Regions from separate parts of the Nonomuraea sp. B10E15 genome, predicted to be linked through region 3. Evidence: riboswitches for the same ligand, from Rfam matches in the RefSeq annotation. Region 3 holds a riboswitch; each other region holds the start of a gene.
The links. A riboswitch is a leader RNA that binds a small molecule or an ion and turns the genes downstream of it on or off. The one in region 3 is predicted to bind thiamine pyrophosphate.
Positions count from the first base shown of each region.

Region 1 (6,872 bases), on a different contig from region 3:
CACGTCCACCCCGACTACCAGGGCAAGGGCATCGGCCGGGCCATGATCAGGACACTGTGCGCCGGCCGGCCGGAACGCTCGGCCGTCCTGTCCACGCACGACCAGCCCACGGCCGCCCGGCGCCTCTACGCCAGCATGGGCTTCACCGATCTGCTGACGCGGTTCGTCTTCCCCGGCGGCCACGAGGAGTACGCGATCGCCGGCCGCCCCCTGCCTCTCCCCTGACCGGCGCGGAGGAAAGCCGCCGCCCCGGGCGCCGCCTCCCCGACCCGCGGTCTCCCGGTGACAGGGAAAAACCTTGATGACGACGTGACCCGTGGGTTTACCGGGCATGGCCGAGGGCATCATCCATGACAGAAAGTAACCGACCCTTTACTCACCGGCTACCAGTCCCCCGCCCGTCACCCGCCCGGTCCCCCTGCGGGCGGGTGGCGGGCCTTCCTCATGCTCGCTGACCGGCCCACGCCTCGAACCACGCGCCCGGCCCGCGTCGCGCCGTGACGGCGGCCCGCCCCGAGCGGGTCAGCGGGCGTCTCCCTGGAGGCCGCCGGCCCCGGTCGGCGGGTGGCGTGCCGCCGGCCGTGCCGTAACGACAACAAGACCGCGCCGAGCGGAGAGCCACGTCGGGCGGACAGCCGCAGCCCAGCACCACGTCAGGCGGACAGCTGCGCCCCGGACAGTCTCTGGAACACCTCGCGCGTGGCGCTGGAGCGGTTGAACGTGATGAAGTGGATCCCCGGCGCGCCCTCGTCGAGCAGCCGCTGGCACAGCTCGGCCCCGTGCTCGATGCCCAGCCGCCGCACCGCTGCCGGATCGTCCTTGACCGCCTCGAAGCGCGCCGCCAGGCGGGGCGGGAACGGCGCCCCGGACAGCTGTTCCGAGCGCGCGATCGTGCTCATCTGCGTCACCGGCATGATGCACGGGATGATCGGCGTGTCACAGCCCTGGGCCGCCACCCGGTCGCGCAGCCGCAGATAGTCGTCGGCCTCGAAGAACATCTGCGTGATCGCGTAGTCGGCACCCGCCCGGCACTTGCGGACGAAGTAATCGGTGTCGGACTCGATGGACGGCGAGCGCGGGTGCTTGTAGGGGAAGGCGGCCACGCCGACGCAGAAGTCGCCCGCCTGCCTGATCAGCCGCACCAGGTCTTCGGCGTAGAGCACGCCCTCGGGGTGCGGCACCCACTCGGCCGTCGGGTCGCCGGGGGGATCGCCCCGGACGGCCAGGATGTTGCGCACCCCGGCGTCGGCGAAGCGCCCCACGAGGTGGCGCAGCTCGCGGACGGAGTGGTCGACCGCCGTGAAGTGCGCCACGGGCGTGAGCGTGGTGTCGTGGGCGATGCGCTCCACGATGTCGACCGTGCGGTCGCGGGTGGAGCCGCCCGCGCCGTAGGTCACCGACACGAACGTCGGCCGCAGCGACTCGAGCTCCCTGATCGCCCGCCACAACGATCGCTCGCCCTCGTCGGTCTTCGGCGGGAAGAACTCGAAGGAGAACGACCGCCCACCGTCGGCGAGCATGTCGCGGACCGTGGGAACACGTTCGGGGAAGAAGGAAGGTCGACCAAGCGCCATGGTCACCAGGCTACAGTGGCGCCGCGGGACCCGGCAGCCCGAGAGGCCCTGGAGATCCTGACGCCCGCGTCCGGCCATTAGTCTCAGTGTCATGACCATTGACGCCGCCCGCATGGACGTCCTGCGCCCGCAGGTGGAGCGCTCCCTCGGAGACTTCGTCGAACGGAAGTTGCCGGCCGGGGGCGATGCCGCCTTCGCCCCGCTGCGCACGGCCGCCGACGCGCTGCTGTCCGGGGGCAAGCGGCTGCGCCCGGCGTTCTGCTACTGGGGCTGGCGCGGCACGGGCGGCGCCGACGTCCCCGCGATCTTCACCGCCGCCGCCTCGCTGGAGCTGCTGCAGGCCAGCGCGCTCGTCCACGACGACGTGATGGACAAGAGCGACCTGCGCAGGGGGATGCCGGCCGCGCACCGCCGCTTCGAGTCCATGCACGAGCAGTCCCGCTGGCAGGGGTCGGCGCAGCAGTTCGGCGAGGGTGCGGCGATCCTGCTCGGCAACCTGCTGCTCATCTGGTCGGGCGAGATGTGGCGCACCAGCGGCCTGCCGCCCGCGTCCCTGGAGGCGGCCCAGCCCGTGCACGACCACATGCGCACCGAGCTGATGTGCGGCCAGTACCTCGACCTGCTGGAGCAGGCCAACGGGGAGAACACGTTCGAGTCGGCGCTGCGGGTGGCACTGTTCAAGAGCGGCAAATACTCGGTGGAGCAGCCGCTGCGGCTCGGGCTGGTGCTCGCCGGCCAGGAGCGCGCGCCGTGGATGGACGAGCTGTGCACCGGCTACGGCACCCGCGTGGGGATCGCCTTCCAGCTCAGGGACGACGTCCTCGGGGTGTTCGGCGACCCCGCGCAGACGGGCAAGCCCGCGGGCGACGACCTGCGCGAGGGCAAGCGGACGATGCTCGTGGCCCGCACGCTGGCGGCCGCGTCCCCCGGGGCCGCGCAGACCGTCCGGCGGCTGCTCGGCGACCCCGAGCTGGACGAGGCCGGGGTGGCGACGCTGCGGGGGATCATCGACGACACCGGCGCGTTGCGGGAGTGCGAGGACCTGATCGGCGACTATCTGGGCCAGGCGCTGTCCGCCCTCGACGAGTCGCCGGTGACGACCGAGGCCCGCTCCGCCCTGACCGAGCTCGCCATCGCCGCCACGTCCCGCAAGACCTGAGGCGGCCGGGCGGGCCGGTCAGGGACCGCCCGGCGTCGGGCTCAGGGAGACAGGCGTTTGGCGAACTCGGCCGCCGCCGCCCCCGGATCGTCCGCGTCGGTGATCGCGCGTACGACGACCACCCGCTCGGCGCCGTACGACATGACCTCGTCGAGATTGTCGAGGTCGATGCCGCCTATCCCGAACCACGGCCGTGAGGTGCCGAGCCCCGCCGCGTGCCTGAGCAGCGGCGGTCCGGGCGCCGGGCGGCCGGGTTTGGTCGGGGTGGGCCAGATGGGGCCGCAGCAGAAATAGCCGACGCCCTGCTCCACGGCCGCGGCGGACGCCTCGGCGGCGGAGTGGGTGGACCGTCCGATGACGATGTCGTCGCCGAGTATCTCTCGCGCGACCGTCGCCGGAAGGTCGTCCTGCCCCAGGTGGAGCACGTCGGGCCGGGCAGCGTAGGCGATGTCCGCCCGGTCGTTGACGGCCAGGAGTTTGCCGTGCCGGTCGCAGGCGTCGCGGAAGACCTCGAGGAGCGCGAGTTCTTCGCGGGCCTCCAAACCCTTCTCCCGCAGCTGGATGATGTCCACGCCGCCGGCCAGCACGGAGTCGAGGAACTCTGCCAGGTCGCCGCGGTCGCGGCGGCCGTCGGTGCAGAGATAGAGGCGGGCCTCAGAAAGCGAGAGCTTGGGCACGCCGCTTGACCTCCGTGTGACGGCCGGCCCGGATCGCCTCGATGGGCGATCCGGGCAGGGACTCGTCCGGGGTGAAGAGCCAGCGCAGCGACTCGACGTCGTCGTAGCCGGCGTCCTGCAACACGGTCAGCGTGCCGGGCAGGCCCTTCATCACGTCTTTTCCGTCGAGGAACACCGCGGGCACCTGAGGCCCGCCGCTGCCCCTGCGTACGCCGAGCAGCTTGTGGTCCTTGAGGAGTTGCTTGGCCCGCCCCAGCGGAAGGTCGAGGCGTGAGGCCACTTCAGGGAGAGTGAGCCACTCGTCGACGAGCTGCTCGGTCTCCCGGTCGATCTGTGCAACAGAAAGTGTCACGAAACCACAACTACCACATGGCGCGCTTGCTCAAACAACACAATCTCGTAGGGACACTTCGGGATCTACCAGGCGTTTGGCATCGAGGCGTTGGCCCGAGGCGATGACTCTGCGGCCCTGTACGAGGTCTCGCGGCCGGTCGACGGCGAGCACGGCGGCGAGGGCGTCGTCGGCGGTGAGCCAGACGGCCGACCATTTACCCTCCGTGTCACCGCGGTAGAGGAGGCGTTCGCCGGCGGGGTGGTGGCCGGCGTACTGCACCATGTGCCCGAACTGCTCCGACCAGAAGTAGGGCACGGGATCGTAGACGGCCTCCTCGCCGAGCAGCGTCGCGGCGGCGACCTCGGGCGCGTTGAGCGCGGAGTCCCAGTGTTCGACGCGGAGCCGGGTCTGCCAGCGGCGCGACCACCAGGCGGCGCAGTCGCCGACGGCGACGACGCCGGGCAACGAAGCGCGCAGATGCTCGTCGGTGACGACGCCGTTGTGCAGGTCGATGTCGGCGTCGGCGAGCCACTCGACGGCGGGACGCACGCCGATGCCGGTGACGACCACGTGGGCGTCGACGAACGCACCGCCCACCAACCGCACGCCGCCCTCGTCCACGGAGTCGACCATGGCGCCGAGCCGCAGGTCGATGCCGGAATACCAGGGCTCGGTGCGCGCGCCGATCTCGGCGCCGACGGCGGTGGCGAGCGGCGCGGGGCCGGCCTCGATCACCGTCACCGCGCACCCGGCCCGGCGTGCGGCGGTGGCGACCTCGGCGCCGATCCAGCCGGCGCCGATGATCGCGACGCGGGCGCCGGGGACGAGCATGGCCCTGAGCTCGTGGGCGTCGTCGAGGGTGCGCAGCACGTGCTGGGGACCGTCGCCGGGAAGCCTGATCGGGTCGGCTCCGGTCGCGATGACCAGGCCGTCGTAGCCCAGCTCGCCCTCGGTCGTCTCCACGACCCCCGCGCGCAGCGACTTGGCGCTGACGCCGGGCCAGAACTCGACGCCGAGCGCGGCCAGGTCGGCGCCGACGTAGCTGTCGTCGGCCTCTCCCGACAGCACGGCCTTGGACAGGGGCGGGCGGTCGTAGGGGCGATGGCGTTCCCTGCCGACCATGGTGACGCGCCCGGTGAAGCCCTTCGAGCGCAGCGCCTCCACGGTGCGCAGACCGGCCAGTCCTGCTCCGACGACGACGACGTGGTTCACGCTGATGACCATAACGGGGGCGGTGTCCGGGCGTGACACCGAGGCCGTAGGCTGGTGAGGGAAAGACGCGCGGGAGTCCGGCCGTGACCGGGCTGAGAGGAAGGCTTGACCGGGCCTTCGACCGCAAGACACCTGATCCGGGTCATGCCGGCGAAGGGAGCGCATGTGGACGTGATCGTAGGCGGCGGGATCGTCGGGCTGTCGGCCGCCTGGCGGCTGGCCCGCTCCGGCCGGCCGGTCACCGTGGCCGACCCGGCTCCCGCCTCGGGCGCGTCGCACGCGGCCGCGGGGATGCTGGCTCCGGTCAGCGAGGTGACCTACACCGAGGCGCCGCTGCTGCGGCTGGGGATGGCGGCGCTGCGCCGCTGGCCGTCCTTCGCCGCCGAGCTGGCCGCGGACGCCGGGCTCTCCGGGCCGGCCGCACTCGACTTCCGTACGAACGGCACGCTGGACGTCGCGTTCGGCGCCGACGACCTGGCGGCGCTGGACGAGCTGGCCGCGTTCATGGAGAAGCTGGAGCTGCCGGTCGAGCGGCTGACGGGGCGCGAGTGCCGGCGCCTTGAGCCCATGCTGGCCCCCTCCGTGCGCGGCGGCCTGCTGGCTCCCGGCGACGCCTGGGTCGATCCGCGCCGCGTGACGGCGGCCCTGCTCGCCGCCCTCGACCGGCTGCGCGTCCCGCTGGTGCGGGCGCGCGTGAGCGAGCTCCTGCGTGACGGCGGCAGGGTCACAGGGGTTCGCCTCGCGCCACCGGACGTCCCGGCCCCCGCCGTGGCCGATGGCGGCGTGCCGCGGCAGTTGCGGGCCGAGCGGGTGATCCTGGCGGCCGGGGCGTGGAGCGCCGGGCTCGCCGGGGTGCCGGTGCGGCCGGTCAAGGGGCAGATCATGCGGTTGCGCTCCGCCCAGCCCCTGCTCGGCCGGTGCGTACGCGGCACCGTGCACGGCTCGTCCGTCTACCTGGTCCCCAGGGGCGACGGCGAGCTGGTCGTCGGCGCGACCCAGGAGGAGATGGGGTTCGACACCAGGGTGACGGCCGGCGGGCTCTACGAGCTGCTGCGTGACGCCAGGGAGCTGGTTCCGGGCGTCACCGAGCTGGAGGTGGCCGACGTGGTGGCCGGGCTGCGGCCGGGCACGCCGGACAACCTGCCCGTCATCGGCCCGAGCGGCACGCCCGGGCTCACGCTGGCCACCGGGCACCATCGGGGCGGCGTGCTGCTGGCCCCGTTGACGACGGCCATCCTGCTGGGCGAAGAAGGCGAGCTGGCGGCGCTGTGCTCGCCGGAAAGGTTTCAGGAGATTTCATGATTGTGATGATCAATGGGACCGCGCACGAGGTGATCGACGGCACGACCGTGGCGCAGGCCGTGAGCACGTTGACCGCGGCCACCACCGGAGTGGCCGTGGCCGTGAACGACGAGGTGGTCACGCGCAGCGCCTGGGAGACGACGGCGCTCAGCGACAGCGACCGCGTGGAGGTTCTGACGGCGGTGCAAGGTGGATGACCTGATCATCGCCGGGGAGAAGTTCTCGTCCCGGCTCGTCATGGGCACCGGCGGCGCCCCGTCGCTCGAGGTGCTCGACCAGGCGCTGGTCGCGTCCGGCACCGAGATGACCACGGTCGCCATGCGGCGGCTCGACCCGGAGGCCCGCGGTTCCGTCCTCGACGTGCTGCGCAGGCGGGACATCAAGGTGCTCCCCAACACCGCGGGCTGCTTCACCGCGGGCGAGGCCGTGCTGACGGCGCGGCTGGCCAGGGAGGCGCTCGGCACGCCCTGGGTCAAGCTGGAGGTCATCGCCGACGAGCGCACGCTGCTGCCCGACCCCATCGAGACGTTCGACGCGGCCGAGCGGCTGGTGGCCGACGGGTTCGTGGTGCTGCCGTACATCGGCGACGACCCGGCGCTGGCGCGGCGCCTGGA
Region 1 covers NZ_JBDPMB010000001.1:1,486,879-1,493,750, reverse strand. Annotated here, with positions in the region: gene ABGB14_RS06915 (GNAT family N-acetyltransferase) at 1-225, shown strand, start outside; gene metF (methylenetetrahydrofolate reductase [NAD(P)H]) at 654-1,574, opposite strand; gene ABGB14_RS06905 (polyprenyl synthetase family protein) at 1,666-2,733, shown strand; gene thiE (thiamine phosphate synthase) at 2,775-3,410, opposite strand; gene ABGB14_RS06895 (Rv2175c family DNA-binding protein) at 3,388-3,762, opposite strand; gene ABGB14_RS06890 (FAD-dependent oxidoreductase) at 3,793-4,956, opposite strand; TPP riboswitch at 5,016-5,132, shown strand; gene thiO (glycine oxidase ThiO) at 5,122-6,258, shown strand; gene thiS (sulfur carrier protein ThiS) at 6,255-6,455, shown strand; gene ABGB14_RS06875 (thiazole synthase) at 6,448-6,872, shown strand, end outside.
Region 1: it holds a riboswitch for thiamine pyrophosphate, as region 3 does, so the genes downstream of both, thiO (glycine oxidase ThiO) here and ABGB14_RS23325 (cytosine permease) in region 3, are expected to answer to the same signal.

Region 2 (6,872 bases), on a different contig from region 3:
CTGAGCACCGTGCAGAACGCGATCCAGACGATCAAGACCAGGGAACGCGAGCGCCGCCTGCACCGCAACCACCCCGGGGAGAGCGGATGACCGCTCCCACGGCCGCCGCCGACGAAGCCGTCAGCCCGGAGCCGCGGCTCGGCCGCTCCTGGCACATCGTGCTGCCGCTCCTCTGCTACCTGGCCGTGGGCGCGGCCATGATCATCTATACGCAGTCGGTGCCGCTCGACGGCATCGAGCGCGGCTCGCTCAACCTGCCCTACATCTTCGGCCGCACGTGGGAGCACATCCAGCTGGTGTTCTACTCGACCCTGCTGGTGCTGCTGGTGGCGCTGCCGCTGGGCGTCATGCTCACCAGGGGCGCGATGCGCCGGGCGACACCGTTCGTGCTGGCCGTGGTCAACCTGGGCCAGGCCACTCCGGCGGTGGGGCTGGTCGTGCTGCTGGCGGTGGTCTTCCAGATCGGCTTCTGGACGGCGGTCGCGGCCCTGTTCGCCTACAGCCTGCTGCCCACGCTGCGCAACACCATGGTCGGGCTGCAGCAGGTGGACTGGCGGCTGATCGACGCCGGCCGGGGCATCGGCATGTCGGCGACCAGGGTGCTGTTCAAGGTGGAGCTGCCGATGGCCGCGCCGGTCATCCTGTCGGGTGTCAGGACCACGCTGGTGCTGAACGTCGGCACGGCCAGCATCGCCGCCTTCATCGGCGCGGGCGGGCTCGGCGACCTGATCACCACCGGTGTGAGCACGCAGCGCAACCTGGTACTGGTCACCGGGTGCGTGCTGATCGCGGTGCTCGCGCTGATCATCGACTGGGTGGGCGGGCTCGCGCAGCGGGTCCTCGCCCCGAAGGGGCTGTCGTGAGAGCGTTCCTGGCCCTGCTGCTCGTCCTGGTGCCCGTTATGGTGACCGCCGGGTGCGGGCTGCAGCCGGCGTCGTCGTTCGTGCCGCCGGTCGAGCCGGCCGGCATCCAGCCCATCCCGTCGCTGGAGGGCACGCCGATACGGGTGACGTCCAAGGAGTTCACCGAGCAGCTCGTGCTCGGCAAGATCGCGGTGCTCGCCCTCACCGCCGCCGGCGCCGACGTGCGCGACCAGACGAACGTGCAGGGCAGCGTCAACGCCCGCGCCTCCCTGACCCGCGGCGACGCCGACCTGATGTGGGAGTACACCGGCACCGGCTGGATCACCTATCTCGGCCAGACCGAGGCGCTGCCCGACCCGCAGGCGCAGTACGTCGCGGTCCGCGACCTCGACCTGCGGAAGAACGGCATCGTCTGGCTGCCGCCCGCACCGCTGAACAACAGCTACGCCATGGGCGTCACCCGGGCCACGTCGCAGAAGTGGGGCGTGAAGACGATCTCGGACATCACGAAGATCCCGGTGAACGAGCGCACGTTCTGCGTCGACCACGAGACCTTCGGCCGCGACGACGGCTTCCTCGGCATGCTCAAGGCGTACAGCATGACCTACGGCAAGGAGGTCCCGAGAGCGAACGTGCGCCTGGTGTCCGTGGGCGTGCTCTACAACTCCGTCGCCAGCGGCCAGTGCGCCGTCGGCATGGTCACCACGACCGACGGCCGCGTCCAGGCGCTCGACCTGGTGCTGCTCGAGGACGACAAGAAGTTCTTCCCCAGCTACAACGCCGCGGTGACCATGCGGCGCGAGCTGGCCGACGCGCACCCCGAGATCGCGAAGATCTTCGCGCCGATCAGCGCCAAGCTGACCGACGACGTGATGCGCGGCCTCAACGCCCAGGTGGACGTGGACGGCGACGTGCCCGCCCTGGTGGCGCGCGAGTGGCTGCGGGACGAGGGTTTCGTCCGGTAAGGGCGTTAGCCCGGCCCGTGCGCGGGCAGCCGCTGGGCATGTCGCAAACACCACCCGCCCAGAACCAGCCGTACCCGGGCCGTACGGACGAGATGGCCCCTGAGCCGCGCGACGAGATGCGCGACTACGTGGGCCGCGACCTGCTGGACGGCAAGAAGGCGCTGATCACCGGCGGCGACTCCGGCATCGGCCGGGCGGTCGCCGTGGCCTTCGCCAAGGAGGGCGCCGATGTCGCGATCGCGTACCTCAGCGAGCACGAGGACGCCGCGCACACCCGCAAGCTGGTGGAGGCGACCGGACGGCGCTGCGTGCTCCTGCCCGGCGACCTGGGCGACCGCGACCACTGCGCGTCCGTCGTCGAGCAGACCGTGGCCGAGCTGGGCGGCCTGGACGTGCTGGTGAACAACGTGGCCTACCAGGCGCCCGTCGACGGCCTGGAGGAGCTGACCGACGAGCAGTGGGAGCACACGTTCGCGGTCAACATCCACAGCTACTTCCGCGTCATGAAGGCCGCGCTCCCCCACCTGCGCGAGGGGAGCGCGATCATCAACACCTCCTCGATCAACGGCCTGCGCGGCAACAAGACGCTCATCGACTATTCCGCCACCAAGGGCGCCATCAACGCCTTCACCTACTCCATGGCCCAGAACCTGGTCGATCGCGGCATCCGGATCAACGCAGTGGCGCCGGGCCCGGTCTGGACGCCGCTGATCCCGGCGACCCTGCCGGAGGACAAGGTCGGCTCGTTCGGCGGGCACGTCCCGATGGGCCGGCCCGCCGACCCGGACGAGATCGCCCCCTCGTACGTGTTCTTCGCCTCCGGCCGGATGTCGTCGTACTACACGGGCGAGGTGCTGGCCCCGATCGGCGGCGAGACGCTGCCCGGTTAGTCCGCGATCGGCAGGTAGACCCGGCCGCCGCGCTCGGCGAACTCGGCCGCCTTCTCCGCCATGCCGGCCTCGATCGCCTCCTGCGTGTCCAGCCCGTGCTCGTCGGCGTAGCGCCGGACGTCGTGGCTGATGCGCATGGAGCAGAACTTGGGGCCGCACATGGAGCAGAAGTGGGCGGTCTTGGCCGGCGCGGCGGGCAGGGTCTCGTCGTGGAACGAGCGTGCCGTGTCGGGGTCGAGCGACAGGTCGAACTGGTCCTCCCAGCGGAACTCGAACCGCGCGTCCGAGAGCGCGTCGTCCCACGCCTGCGCCCCCGGGTGGCCCTTGGCGAGGTCCGCGGCGTGGGCGGCGATCTTGTACGTGATCACGCCGGTCTTGACGTCGTCCCTGTTCGGCAGGCCGAGGTGCTCCTTGGGGGTGACGTAGCAGAGCATGGCGGTGCCGTACCAGCCGATCATGGCGGCGCCGATGCCCGAGGTGATGTGGTCGTATCCGGGGGCGACGTCCGTGACGAGCGGGCCGAGGGTGTAGAACGGCGCGTCGTCGCAGAGCTCGCGCTGCAGGTCGACGTTCTCCTTGATCTTGTGCATGGGCACGTGCCCCGGGCCCTCGATCATCACCTGGACGTCGTGCGCCCGCGCGATCGTGGTCAGCTCGCCGAGCGTGCGCAACTCGGCGAACTGGGCCTCGTCGTTGGCGTCCGCGATCGAGCCGGGGCGCAGCCCGTCACCGAGGGAGAACGACACGTCGTAGCGGGCCAGGAGCTCGCACATCTCGTCGAAGTGCTCGTACAGGAAGCTCTCGCGGTGGTGCGCCAGGCACCAGGCGGCCATGATCGAGCCCCCGCGCGAGACGATCCCGGTCTTGCGGCGGGCGGTGAGCGGCACGTACGCCAGCCGCACCCCCGCGTGCACGGTCACGTAGTCGACGCCCTGCTCGCACTGCTCGATCAGGGTGTCGCGGTAGACCTCCCACGACAGCTCCTCCGGGCGGCCCTTGACCTTCTCCAGCGCCTGGTAGATGGGCACGGTCCCGACCGGCACCGGCGAGTTGCGGATGATCCACTCGCGGGTCTCGTGGATGTCGGGCCCGGTGGACAGGTCCATGATCGTGTCGGCGCCCCACCGGGTGGCCCAGGTCATCTTCTCGACCTCCTCCTCGATGGAGGAGGTCACGGCGGAGTTGCCGATGTTGGCGTTGATCTTGACGAGGAAGTTGCGGCCGATGATCATCGGCTCGGTCTCGGGGTGGTTGACGTTGGCGGGGATGATGGCCCGGCCGGCGGCGACCTCCTGGCGTACGAACTCGGGGGTGACGCCCTCCCGCACGGCCACGAACTCCATCTCCTTGGTGACGATCCCCCGCTTGGCGCAGGCCACCTGGGTCACCGGCTCGCCCGCCGCGCGGCGGGCGGCGACCCACGGCTCGCGCAGGCCCGCCAGCCCGCGCCGCACGTCGGTCTCGACGTACGGGTCGGTGTACGGGCCCGAGGTGTCGTAGAGCGTCACCGACGAGCCGTCGGAGAGGTTGACCTGGCGCTTGGGCACGCGGAGGTCGCCTTCGTAGATCTTGGTAAAGGTGGGGACACGCGCGTCGGTCATCGCGCAAACTCCCTTCGCCGGCATTACCCGGAGCAGGTTCTGGCGGTCGGCGGCTCGCAGCCGTCCTCTCAGCCCGGTCCGCACCGGGCTCCCGCGTTGGACGGCGTTGATCCTACCCACGCCCCCGCCAGAACGAAACATGACATCATCCGCAAAATGGAAGATCCCACGTCAACGACCGCAGCCACCTACGACCACATCGCCCCCGCCTTCGCCGCGAACACCGAGCGGCCCGACGCCGGCCTCCAGGCCTTCAGGCAGCGCTTCGCCGACGCCGTGCCCGCCGGCGGAACGGTCGCCGACCTGGGATGCGGGCCGGGCAGGGACGCCGCCTGGCTGGGCGAGCGCGGGCTGCGGGTCGTCGGCGTGGACCGCTCGGCCGCCATGACCGGGCTGGCGGCGGCCCGCGGCGTGCCCGCCGTGCTGGGCGACCTGCGCCGGCCGCCCGTGGCCCCCGGCTCGCTCGCCGGCCTGTGGTCGGTCGCGGCCCTCCTGCACGTGCCCGCCGCCGAGACCGATGCCACGCTCCGCGCCTGGTCACTGACCCTGCGTACGGGCGGCGTGCTGGGCCTGAGCACCTCGGCGGGCGACTCGGAAGGGTGGGAGGAGGTTCCGAGCCAGGCCGGCCGGCACCGCTGGTTCGTCCACCGCGACCCCGGCGCGCTCCTGCGCCTTCTCCACGCGGCCGGATTCGACACCGTCGAGCACGGCCTGAACACCGCCGGGCGCACATGGCTGAGCGTCCTGGCGATCAAGCGCGAGGTTTGACGGCCCTCTCCAGCGGTACCAACCCCATCAGGGGGACTATGAAAAAGATCGCCGCTGTCGCAGGACTCGTGCTGCTGGCCACGTTCGGCGCCCCCGCCGCCCACGGCGACGGGACGGACCAGCACGAGGTGAGCAAGGAACAGTACCGGACGCTGCTCGCCCAGTGCCGCTTCGCCGACACGGGCAAGGCTCGTTGCCGCTCGACGGTCAAGGAGATCTTCCGTATCGGCGCAAGGGACGCCGATCTCGACTGCCGTACGTACGCCGGCGTGACCGTGTGCGGCACGCTCCAGCTCAGCGAGGCCGAGCGCGCCTGCATCCGCGACTCCGAGGAGCACGGCATCTCGTTCCGCCGCGCCGAAGTGGAGTGCTACGCCTTCTCCTGAGGGGGCAGACGCCATGATCATTGTTGGGGTGGACGGCTCGCGCGCCGGGCTGGAGGCCTCCGGCTGGGCAGCCACCGAGGCGGCGCTGCGCCGTACCCGGCTGACCGTGGCCCACGCGGTGCCGCGGTGGGTGTGCGAGGAGCTGTCCGCCCGCTACGCCGAGGTCGCCCGGTGGATGCGCGACGAGGCGAACTCGGTGCTCGCCGCCGCACGCGACCGGGCGCTGCGCGAACGCCCCGCGATCATCGTCGAGACCACCCTGCTCCCCGGCGACCCCCGCACGGCGCTGATCAAGGTCGCGGAACAGGCCGACCTGCTGGTCGTCGGCGGCCACGGCATCGGCGGCGTACGCGGGCTGCTGGTCGGATCCGTCGCCCACGGGGTCGCCGCCCACGCCCGTACGAACGTCGTCGTGGTCGGAGAGCGGCCCGCGACGCCCCGCGGCGAGATCGTGGCCGGCACCGACGGCTCGCCTCCCGGCCTGCGGGCACTCGACTTCGCCTTCGCCGAGGCCGAGCTGCGCGAGGCGCGGCTGCGGGTCGTACAGGCGTGGGCGTGGCCGCGGCCCGGCGGCTTCTTGCCCGCCGACCCCGAGAACGAGCAGCACACCCTGCACCAGCTGCAGGACCTGCTGGCCGAGCGCCAGGAGCGGCACCCGGACGTGGACGTGCTGCCCGAGGTCGTGCACGGCCACCCCGTCGAGGTGCTGAAGGAGGCGGCCGAGGGCGCCGACCTGCTCGTGGTCGGCTCGCGCGGGCACGGGCAGCTCGCCGGCATGCTGCTCGGCTCGATCAGCCAGGCCCTGCTGCACCACACCCCCTGCCCGCTCGCCGTGGTGCGGGCCTGACCCCCTCCGTGGTGCGACCTTCGGCGTGGCGCGGGCCTGAAAGTTACATCCGTCTTCGCAGGTCACCCGGGCGGGCACGGGCACGTGCTTCCCGCCGCGGACCGGCGCTTCCTACCATCTGCGCAGGCGACGACGGGAGAGCGGACGATGCGAAGGATCAGCGCCGTGCTGGCGGCGATGCTGGCCGCGGCCGCCGCGGTGTTATTCGCGACGACCGCGCCGGCCGGCGCCGCCGCGACCAGGATCATGCCCCTGGGCGACTCGATCACCGGCTCCCCCGGCTGCTGGCGGGCGCTGCTCTGGAACAGGCTCCAGAACGCCGGCCACACGGACATCGACTTCGTCGGCACCCTCCCGCCCCAGGGTTGCGGCGTCGCCCACGACGGCGACAACGAGGGCCACGGCGGCTTCCTGGCCACCAACGTCGCCGCCCAGAACCAGCTGCCCGGCTGGCTCTCCGCGACCCGGCCCGACGTCGTGCTCATGCACTTCGGCACGAACGACGTGTGGAGCAACATCGCTCCTGCGACGATCCTGGGCGCGTTCACCACG
Region 2 covers NZ_JBDPMB010000002.1:607,108-613,979, reverse strand. Annotated here, with positions in the region: gene ABGB14_RS11770 (betaine/proline/choline family ABC transporter ATP-binding protein) at 1-90, shown strand, start outside; gene ABGB14_RS11765 (ABC transporter permease) at 87-863, shown strand; gene ABGB14_RS11760 (glycine betaine ABC transporter substrate-binding protein) at 860-1,828, shown strand; gene ABGB14_RS11755 (SDR family oxidoreductase) at 1,867-2,718, shown strand; gene thiC (phosphomethylpyrimidine synthase ThiC) at 2,715-4,319, opposite strand; TPP riboswitch at 4,312-4,424, opposite strand; gene ABGB14_RS11745 (class I SAM-dependent methyltransferase) at 4,476-5,087, shown strand; gene ABGB14_RS11740 (hypothetical protein) at 5,126-5,473, shown strand; gene ABGB14_RS11735 (universal stress protein) at 5,487-6,320, shown strand; gene ABGB14_RS11730 (cellulose binding domain-containing protein) at 6,468-6,872, shown strand, end outside.
Region 2: it holds a riboswitch for thiamine pyrophosphate, as region 3 does, so the genes downstream of both, thiC (phosphomethylpyrimidine synthase ThiC) here and ABGB14_RS23325 (cytosine permease) in region 3, are expected to answer to the same signal.

Region 3 (6,872 bases):
GTCACGGTCGCACTGAGCCGGTGACGCAGCTCCTGTTCGACCCGTGGCTGGCGGGGATCACCCTGGTGGCGGTCCTGCTGCTGGTCACATGGGCGGCCACGTTGCTGCCCGCCTTCGGCGGCGAGCCACGACGCTTCCCGCTGACCTACGCGCGGCGCACGGCGTTCCAGCGCCTGCGCGACCCGGACGCGGCCGGCCGCCCGCGTCCGCGCGCGCCCTAGGCATGCCCCGCTTCCTTCCAAGCGGGGCTCCTCAGGCACAGGCCGGGTGAGCCCTTCCTCTCTCACGCAGAAACAGGGCTCATGATCGATTCTCTTGTCACGTTCGTCATCACCGTGTCCGGGGGCCATGCCGCGCTCGGCGTCGTGCTCTTCACGCTGGCCGTACGCCTTCTGCTGCTGCCGCTCAACGTGCGCCAGGCCCGCACCGCCAAGATCAAGGAGAGGCTGGCGCCCAGGCTGCGCGCGCTGCAGAAGCGCCACCAGCGCAATCCCGAGCGGCTGGCCAAGGAGGTCTCCGCCCTCTACGCCAAGGAGGGCAGCTCGCCGTTCGCCGGAATCATGCCGATGCTGGCGCAGCTGCCGTTCATGTGGCTGATGTACCGGGTGGCCACGCATCCGACCGCGCTGGCCGGGCATGACCTCTTCGGGGCTCCGCTGGGGCAGCAGGTGGCGGGCGTGATCGCTAATTACGGTCTGGTCAGCACCCCGGTTTTGGTCTTCTTCTTGGTCATCGTACTGGTCGCAGCGGTGGCGTGGTTCTCCGCGAGGCAGATCAAGATCACCGAAGAGCAGCCGGAGCTGATGAAGAAGATCATGCCGCTGCTCCCGTACGGCTCCGTGCTCGCCGCGCTCGTGCTGCCGCTGGCGGCCGGGATCTATCTGCTCGTCTCCACGGCGTGGGCCGTGAGCGAGCGGGCCGTGCTCGCTAGCCGGCCTCTCTGAGCGTCGCCACCTGCCCGTTCACCGAGCCGTTGCCGTGCGGAGCGGGCAGGATCGCCCACACCGTCGTCGTCTCGCCCTCGTGCCGGACGCCCCAGCTTTCCGCCACATATTCGACGATGCCGAGCCCCCGGCCCCCGAGCGAGGACAGGGTCGGGCGGCCGGCGCGTGGCTCCGTCGCCGCTCCTCCGTCGCTCACCGCCACCTCGATGTGGTCGTCGTTGCGCAGCCAGGCGACCCGCACCATGCCCGAAGGAAGCGGATGCGCGTGCCGCAACGCGTTGCTCAGCAGCTCGCTCACCACGAGCACGGCGTCGTCGATCGCCGCGGAGAAAACCCCGCCGTCCTGCAGGTCAGTGCTCAGACGCTGGCGGGCGACGGCGACGCTGGACGGCGCGTACGGCAGCAGCACCACGCTTGACACACCCACCTCCCCGTTCCCTGTGCCCCCCACGGGAACACTCCCCGGTACGACCGAAATGCCCCGTTAGCCGACTCCAGAAACCGCATCTCGATCACAGCTTGTACACATTGGACGATAGATCAGCGCAACTGTGACCGCCTCGTTACCGCATCGGTGTGTCGGATCCGATAGGGCAGAACCAGCCGCATGCGGGTGCCACCTCCCGGTCTCGGATGGGCGCTCACGTCACCCCCTTGTGCCCTCGCGAGGCTGCGGACGATGTAGAGCCCGAGCCCTACTCCACCAAACCTTCTCCGGTCGCCGCTGTCCACCTGGACGAAGCGCTCAAAGATCCGCTCCCGGTCAGGCGGGGCGATTCCGACGCCCTCATCGTCGACCACCACGACGACGTTGCCGGCCTCGGGCCAGGCCTCCACGGCGATCAACCCGCCCTTGGGCGAGTACTTGAAGGCGTTCTCCAGCAACTGCCCCAGAACGATGTCCGTGGCCAGCGCGTCGCCCAGCACGTTCGGCAGTTCGTCGGGGAGCCTCACCTCGACCCGGTGCCTGTCCGACAGCACGGGGAGCCCGAGCGTGGCGGCCCGGATCCGCTCGGCCAGGTCGAACTCCTCGATCCGGACCTTGAGCTCGTCCGCCCCCGCCCTGGAGCCCAGCAGCAGGTGGTCCATGAGCTGGCCGAGCGACCTGGACCGCTCGGCGATCGTGTGCACGGCCGAACGGCGCTCGGGGTCGCTCAGCTTGTCCCAGCGCGAGTCCAGCGTGCTGGCGAACCCCCGCACGATCGTGATCGGAGTGCGCAGCTCATGGCTGGTCGTGGCCAGGAACAGGTCCTTGGCCTCCTCGAGCTCCTTGGCCGCGGTCACGTCGCGGAAGTCGATGACCACCTCGCCGGTCTCCTCGATCCGCGCGCTCACCACGTCCAGCCAGCGGCCCGTCTCCAGCTGGAACGTGACCTTCTCCCCCGGCTCGGGCAGCGGGAACGGCGGCGGCCCGCCGATGACGTCGTCGGCCGAGAACGCGGTCAGCGCGGCGGCGGCCGGGTTCCAGCGGACCACGCGGCCCGCCCCGTCGAGCACGGCGATGCCGTCGGCACTGGCGTCGAAGACGGCCCGCTCGTGTGCGCGCTGCCGCACCGCCTCCTGGTAGGCGACCGCGTTGCCCACCGCGATGCCCGCATGCCCGGCGAGCAGCTCCAGCAGTTCCAGTTCGAGATGCCCGGGGACACGCCGGGCGAAGAGCGCGTAGAGGGCTCCGTACGGGCGCCCGCCGACGGCGGCCAGGCCCAGAGTGATCGTGTGCAGGCCGTCCAGCCGCGCCCACACCAGCTCTTCGAGCCCGTTCGTCTCCAGCATGACGGTCTTGCCGGTGCGTAACAGCTTGTCCACCAGGCTCGTACGCAGGTCGGTGGTGGTGCCCCTGATCGCCTCGGGCAACTGGTAGGTGCTGACCAGCCGCAACCGGTCGCCCTCGATCAGCACGAACCCGCCCGCGTCCGCGCCGGTGAGCTCCGTGAGGCTGGCCGAGATCCGGTCGAGCACGGCCGACAATTCCAGCTCGGAGTTGATGTCGCCGACGACGTCCGTCAACCGGCGCACGAGACGTTCCCTGCGCGCCATGCGGTGCCTGGCCAGCTCGTCGGCCCGCGCCGGATGGTGCACGCAGATGTATCCGGCCACGGCGTTGCCCAGGCGCAGCGCGCTGATGTCCACCCGGAGGTCGAGGGGGACGCCGTCCTTGCGCAGGCGTTTGGTGCGCAACGACACGGACTCGCCCGTGCGTACGCGCTCCAGCACGGCGTTGAGCTCGGCGGTCAGCTCGCCCGGCACGATCGGCGCCCGCCGCCCGAGCAGGTCCTCGGCCGGCCACCCGAACAACCGCTCGGCGGCCTCGTTCCAGACCAGCACGCTCTGGTCACGGTCGAGCACCACCACGGCGTTGGGCGAACCGGCGAGCACCGCGCGTGCGATCTCGTCGTCACTACCGGCCCATTCGTCCCCCACACCTCCATAGTGCACGTGGCTTGGTAGGTGCGTCGGGCGATCCGTCCGATACGCTGCGGTCACGGCGATCTCGGCGGGTGTGGAGGGTGAGGGCGAATGGCGAGCGGTGATCTCGATGCCCTGTTGCGGGTGACCTCCAGCACCTACCGCGGCGAGACGCCGCCCGACATCGCGTTCGGCACCTACGACGGCGCCGTGGGCAGGCTGGTGCTGGCCGTGACGGGCAAGGGCATCGCGGCCTGCAGCTTCGAGGCGGAAAACGACGTCTTCGAGCTGGTCAGCCGGCATGTGGGCACGTTCATCGGCAACGACGCGCGGCGGCTCGACCCGGTGCGCAGAGAGCTGGATGCCTATTTCTCCGGCCGGCTGCGCGCGTTCGCCACGCCGGTCGACTGGGCGCTGGCCACCACGTTCGCCCGGTCGGTGCTGCAGAAGACCACGGCGGTCCCCTACGGCACGACCACAACGCTGGAGGAGATCGGCCAGAGCATCGGCAGGCCGCGCGCGCTGCGCGCGATCGGCAACGCGCTGGCCTCCAATCCCGTCTGCGTGATCGTGCCCTGCCACCGGGTGGTGCGCGAGGACGGCGCGCTCGGAGACTACGCGGGTGGCGCGAGCGCCAAGCAGCACCTGCTCAACGTCGAACAGCGCGCCTCCGCAACACGCCGATGAGCGCGGTCACGAGGGCCGCCACCACCGCCGCGCCGAGCGCGCCGTTCATCCACGGTTGCCTGGTGAAGCCGATGGCGTCGCGGGCCGACGCCCAGAACCCGTCCCACGCCGCGATGGTGGGCGTCGAGGTGGTGAGCCAGTAGGCGGCGAAGCCGAGCGCCCACGGCACCAGCATCGACCAGCGCGAGGGGGCGTCCTCGTCGGTGTTCCAGCGGTCGGAGCGGCCGAACCCGAAATAGTCGACGGCCAGCACCGCGAACATCGGCACGAACACCGCCCCGATCACGCCCAGGAACGCGCCGTACGAGGTGACGTCGACGACCAGGGCGATCACGACCGTGAACACGCCGATGGCGGTCGAGATGACCCGCCGGTCGACGCGCGGCATCAGGTTCTGCAGCGACATGGTGGTGGAGTAGACGTTCGCGAACGACTGGTCGGTCTCGCGCAACACCAGGATGCCGAAGAACACCGCTCCGAGCGGCGCGGCCACGAACGGGTCGAACACGGCCGTGTTGTCGGCGTTCACGGCGGCGGCGCCGGCGATGGCCACGGCGTAGACGCCGAGCCCGAGGCAGGCCACCTGGGCCACCGTGTAGCCGCCGACGATCCCGGTGAACGCGGCGCGCCCGGAGCGGGAGTGCCGGGCGAAGTCGGCGGCCAGCGGCACCCAGGACACCGACAGCGCGATCACGTAGTCGACGGCCGGAGCGAACCCGGTCCACGACCCGCCGGCGGGGGCGGGCGCCTCGGACAGGAAGTACCAGGTGAACCAGATCATCGACACGATCACGCCGACGGTGACGTACCGCCGCAGCAGGCGGATCGCGCCGAGCGGCCAGATCGTGAGCGCGGTGGTCAGCACGCCCGCCAGAACCACCCACACGGGGTACGCCACCCCGTCGAAGATCGCGGTGGCGGCCTTGGCGATCACCCACAGCTCGAAAGCGCCCCATCCGAGCATCTGCACGATGTTCAGCACCGTGGGCGCGTAGGAGATCCTGGCCCCGAACAGGCCGCGCAGCAGCACCATCGCGGGCTGGCCGGTGCGGGTGCCGGGGATGGCGGACAGGCCCACCATGGCCGTTCCGATCAGGCTGCCGACCACCGTCGCCACCAGCGCGGCGGCCAGGCTCAGCGGCGCGTCGCCGGTCGGGTTGAGCAGGAGCAGCGCCCCTGAGAAGCCGAGGAGGCTGACACCGAGGTTGGCCCAGAGCGCGCCCTGATCGAGCACGCCCAGAGTCTTGGGGGGCTGACCGTCGAGAGTCAGCGGAACTTCGTCGGCGACGTGCGACATCGCACACTCCCTACGCCGGCATTACCCGGACAGGTTCATGCGGTCGGCGACAGCCGTAGTCGCCCTCTCAGCCTGATTGCCTCAAGCTCCCGCGGATTGATTTGTACGTGCGGAGCCGGAATGTCCAAGTTCCGCGGGCCCCATGATGCCTCATCCCTCCGAGTTCGGCCAGCCCGGGGGACATGACCCGGGTGGCCGGCTCCGTGGTGGCGGCTGCGCCCGCCATGGCAGCACCACTCCCAGCGGGCGTAGCCGTACAGAACGACGACGTCATCCGCAACTCGTACGGAGCCGGCCGCCCCAAGGTTCTCGCCCACAGGGTCATGACCGCGACCGTCGGCAGGCCCCTGGCGAAGCCGCCCGAGGGGGGATCCCCTCGGGCGACCCGACCTGATCCGGGGTACGTGGCTTCCTGCCGGAAGTATTACGCCTTCACCGTGCTTCGCTGTCCGCTCGCCGGTCAAGGGTGTGTCGTGCGTTGCCGAGGTAACTCTGATTCGCCTTCCGCAGGGCCTCGAACCGCTTGGCATGCTGTTCGATCATCTTCGTCTGAATTCGCCATTCCGCTGCGGCGCGAGTGGTGACAAGATCGGTCTTTTGCTTGCAGCGTACGTCAGCGGCGGCCACGGCCCGTTCCGCCGGTGAGACCTTGGGTACGTTGAGGTTCCACCGCCGGTCCTCCACCGCGGCTTGTGGGGTCTGGTAGTCGAAGCCGTTGTCGCGCATGCAATCGCTCCATGCCCGGGTGGCTATGACCACCGCCGGGTCTGCCGCGGATTGGTCGACCGCCGCGTATTCCAGGTCGACAAGCCATGCGGAGTCCCGGTCGCGGACGCCTTTCCAAAGGGCAGAATCCGCCTGGTCCACGCACCCGCCCGGGCCGAGCAGGGCGGACTGCTCGGCCTTGCTCGCACGGCCGGCCCATGCTGCCTCCTCCGCCTGGGCCTGTGCTTCTTGCGGCGTGTCAGGGACGTGGTAACCGTAGCGCCGGGCGGCTTCTGAGTCGGCAAGGCCGTAGCGGCGGGCGTTTTTGCTGAGGAGCGGGTGGGCATCCGCAGCCGACTGTTTCCCAGTCCAGACGAAGCCCTTCTTGGCCATGCATTCCCGTCTGAGCCTGGTGCGTGCGGCGGTGACCGTAACAAGGTCTTCATCATTGAGCCGGTAGGCATCGAAGGGCAGCGCGAAGGCTGCCCGGAACGGCGGTGTGCCTGGCTTCTGGGCAGCGCCCGCACAGGCGGCGACCCCGACGCCGACCAGCGCTACGACCGCCCCTGCCAAGAAAGAGGAATTCTTTCCTTGCGCACTCGTTCGTCGTGCCGACGCTCGCTTGATCCCCATACGCAGCGAGATTCAGCAGTTAACAATTTTAAACGCGCTGGCCCGATTGTCGCCGATCTCATCATTTTTCAGCTTGCCATCCTCAGGCTGACCCACCCCCCGTCCGAATACGCTCATCGCCCCGCCGTATCCGACGTCCTGATAAAGCTGAACCCAGCACCACCCTTTTCTGACTTTGATCGAGCTGGTCTCGTTGTCCA
Region 3 covers NZ_JBDPMB010000008.1:77,794-84,665, reverse strand. Annotated here, with positions in the region: gene ABGB14_RS23355 (hypothetical protein) at 1-16, shown strand, start outside; gene ABGB14_RS23350 (DUF6412 domain-containing protein) at 21-221, shown strand; gene yidC (membrane protein insertase YidC) at 303-944, shown strand; gene ABGB14_RS23340 (ATP-binding protein) at 928-1,365, opposite strand; gene ABGB14_RS23335 (ATP-binding protein) at 1,485-3,365, opposite strand; gene ABGB14_RS23330 (methylated-DNA--[protein]-cysteine S-methyltransferase) at 3,462-4,037, shown strand; gene ABGB14_RS23325 (cytosine permease) at 4,000-5,334, opposite strand; TPP riboswitch at 5,325-5,437, opposite strand; gene ABGB14_RS23320 (hypothetical protein) at 5,767-6,612, opposite strand; gene ABGB14_RS23315 (peptidase inhibitor family I36 protein) at 6,685-6,872, opposite strand, start outside.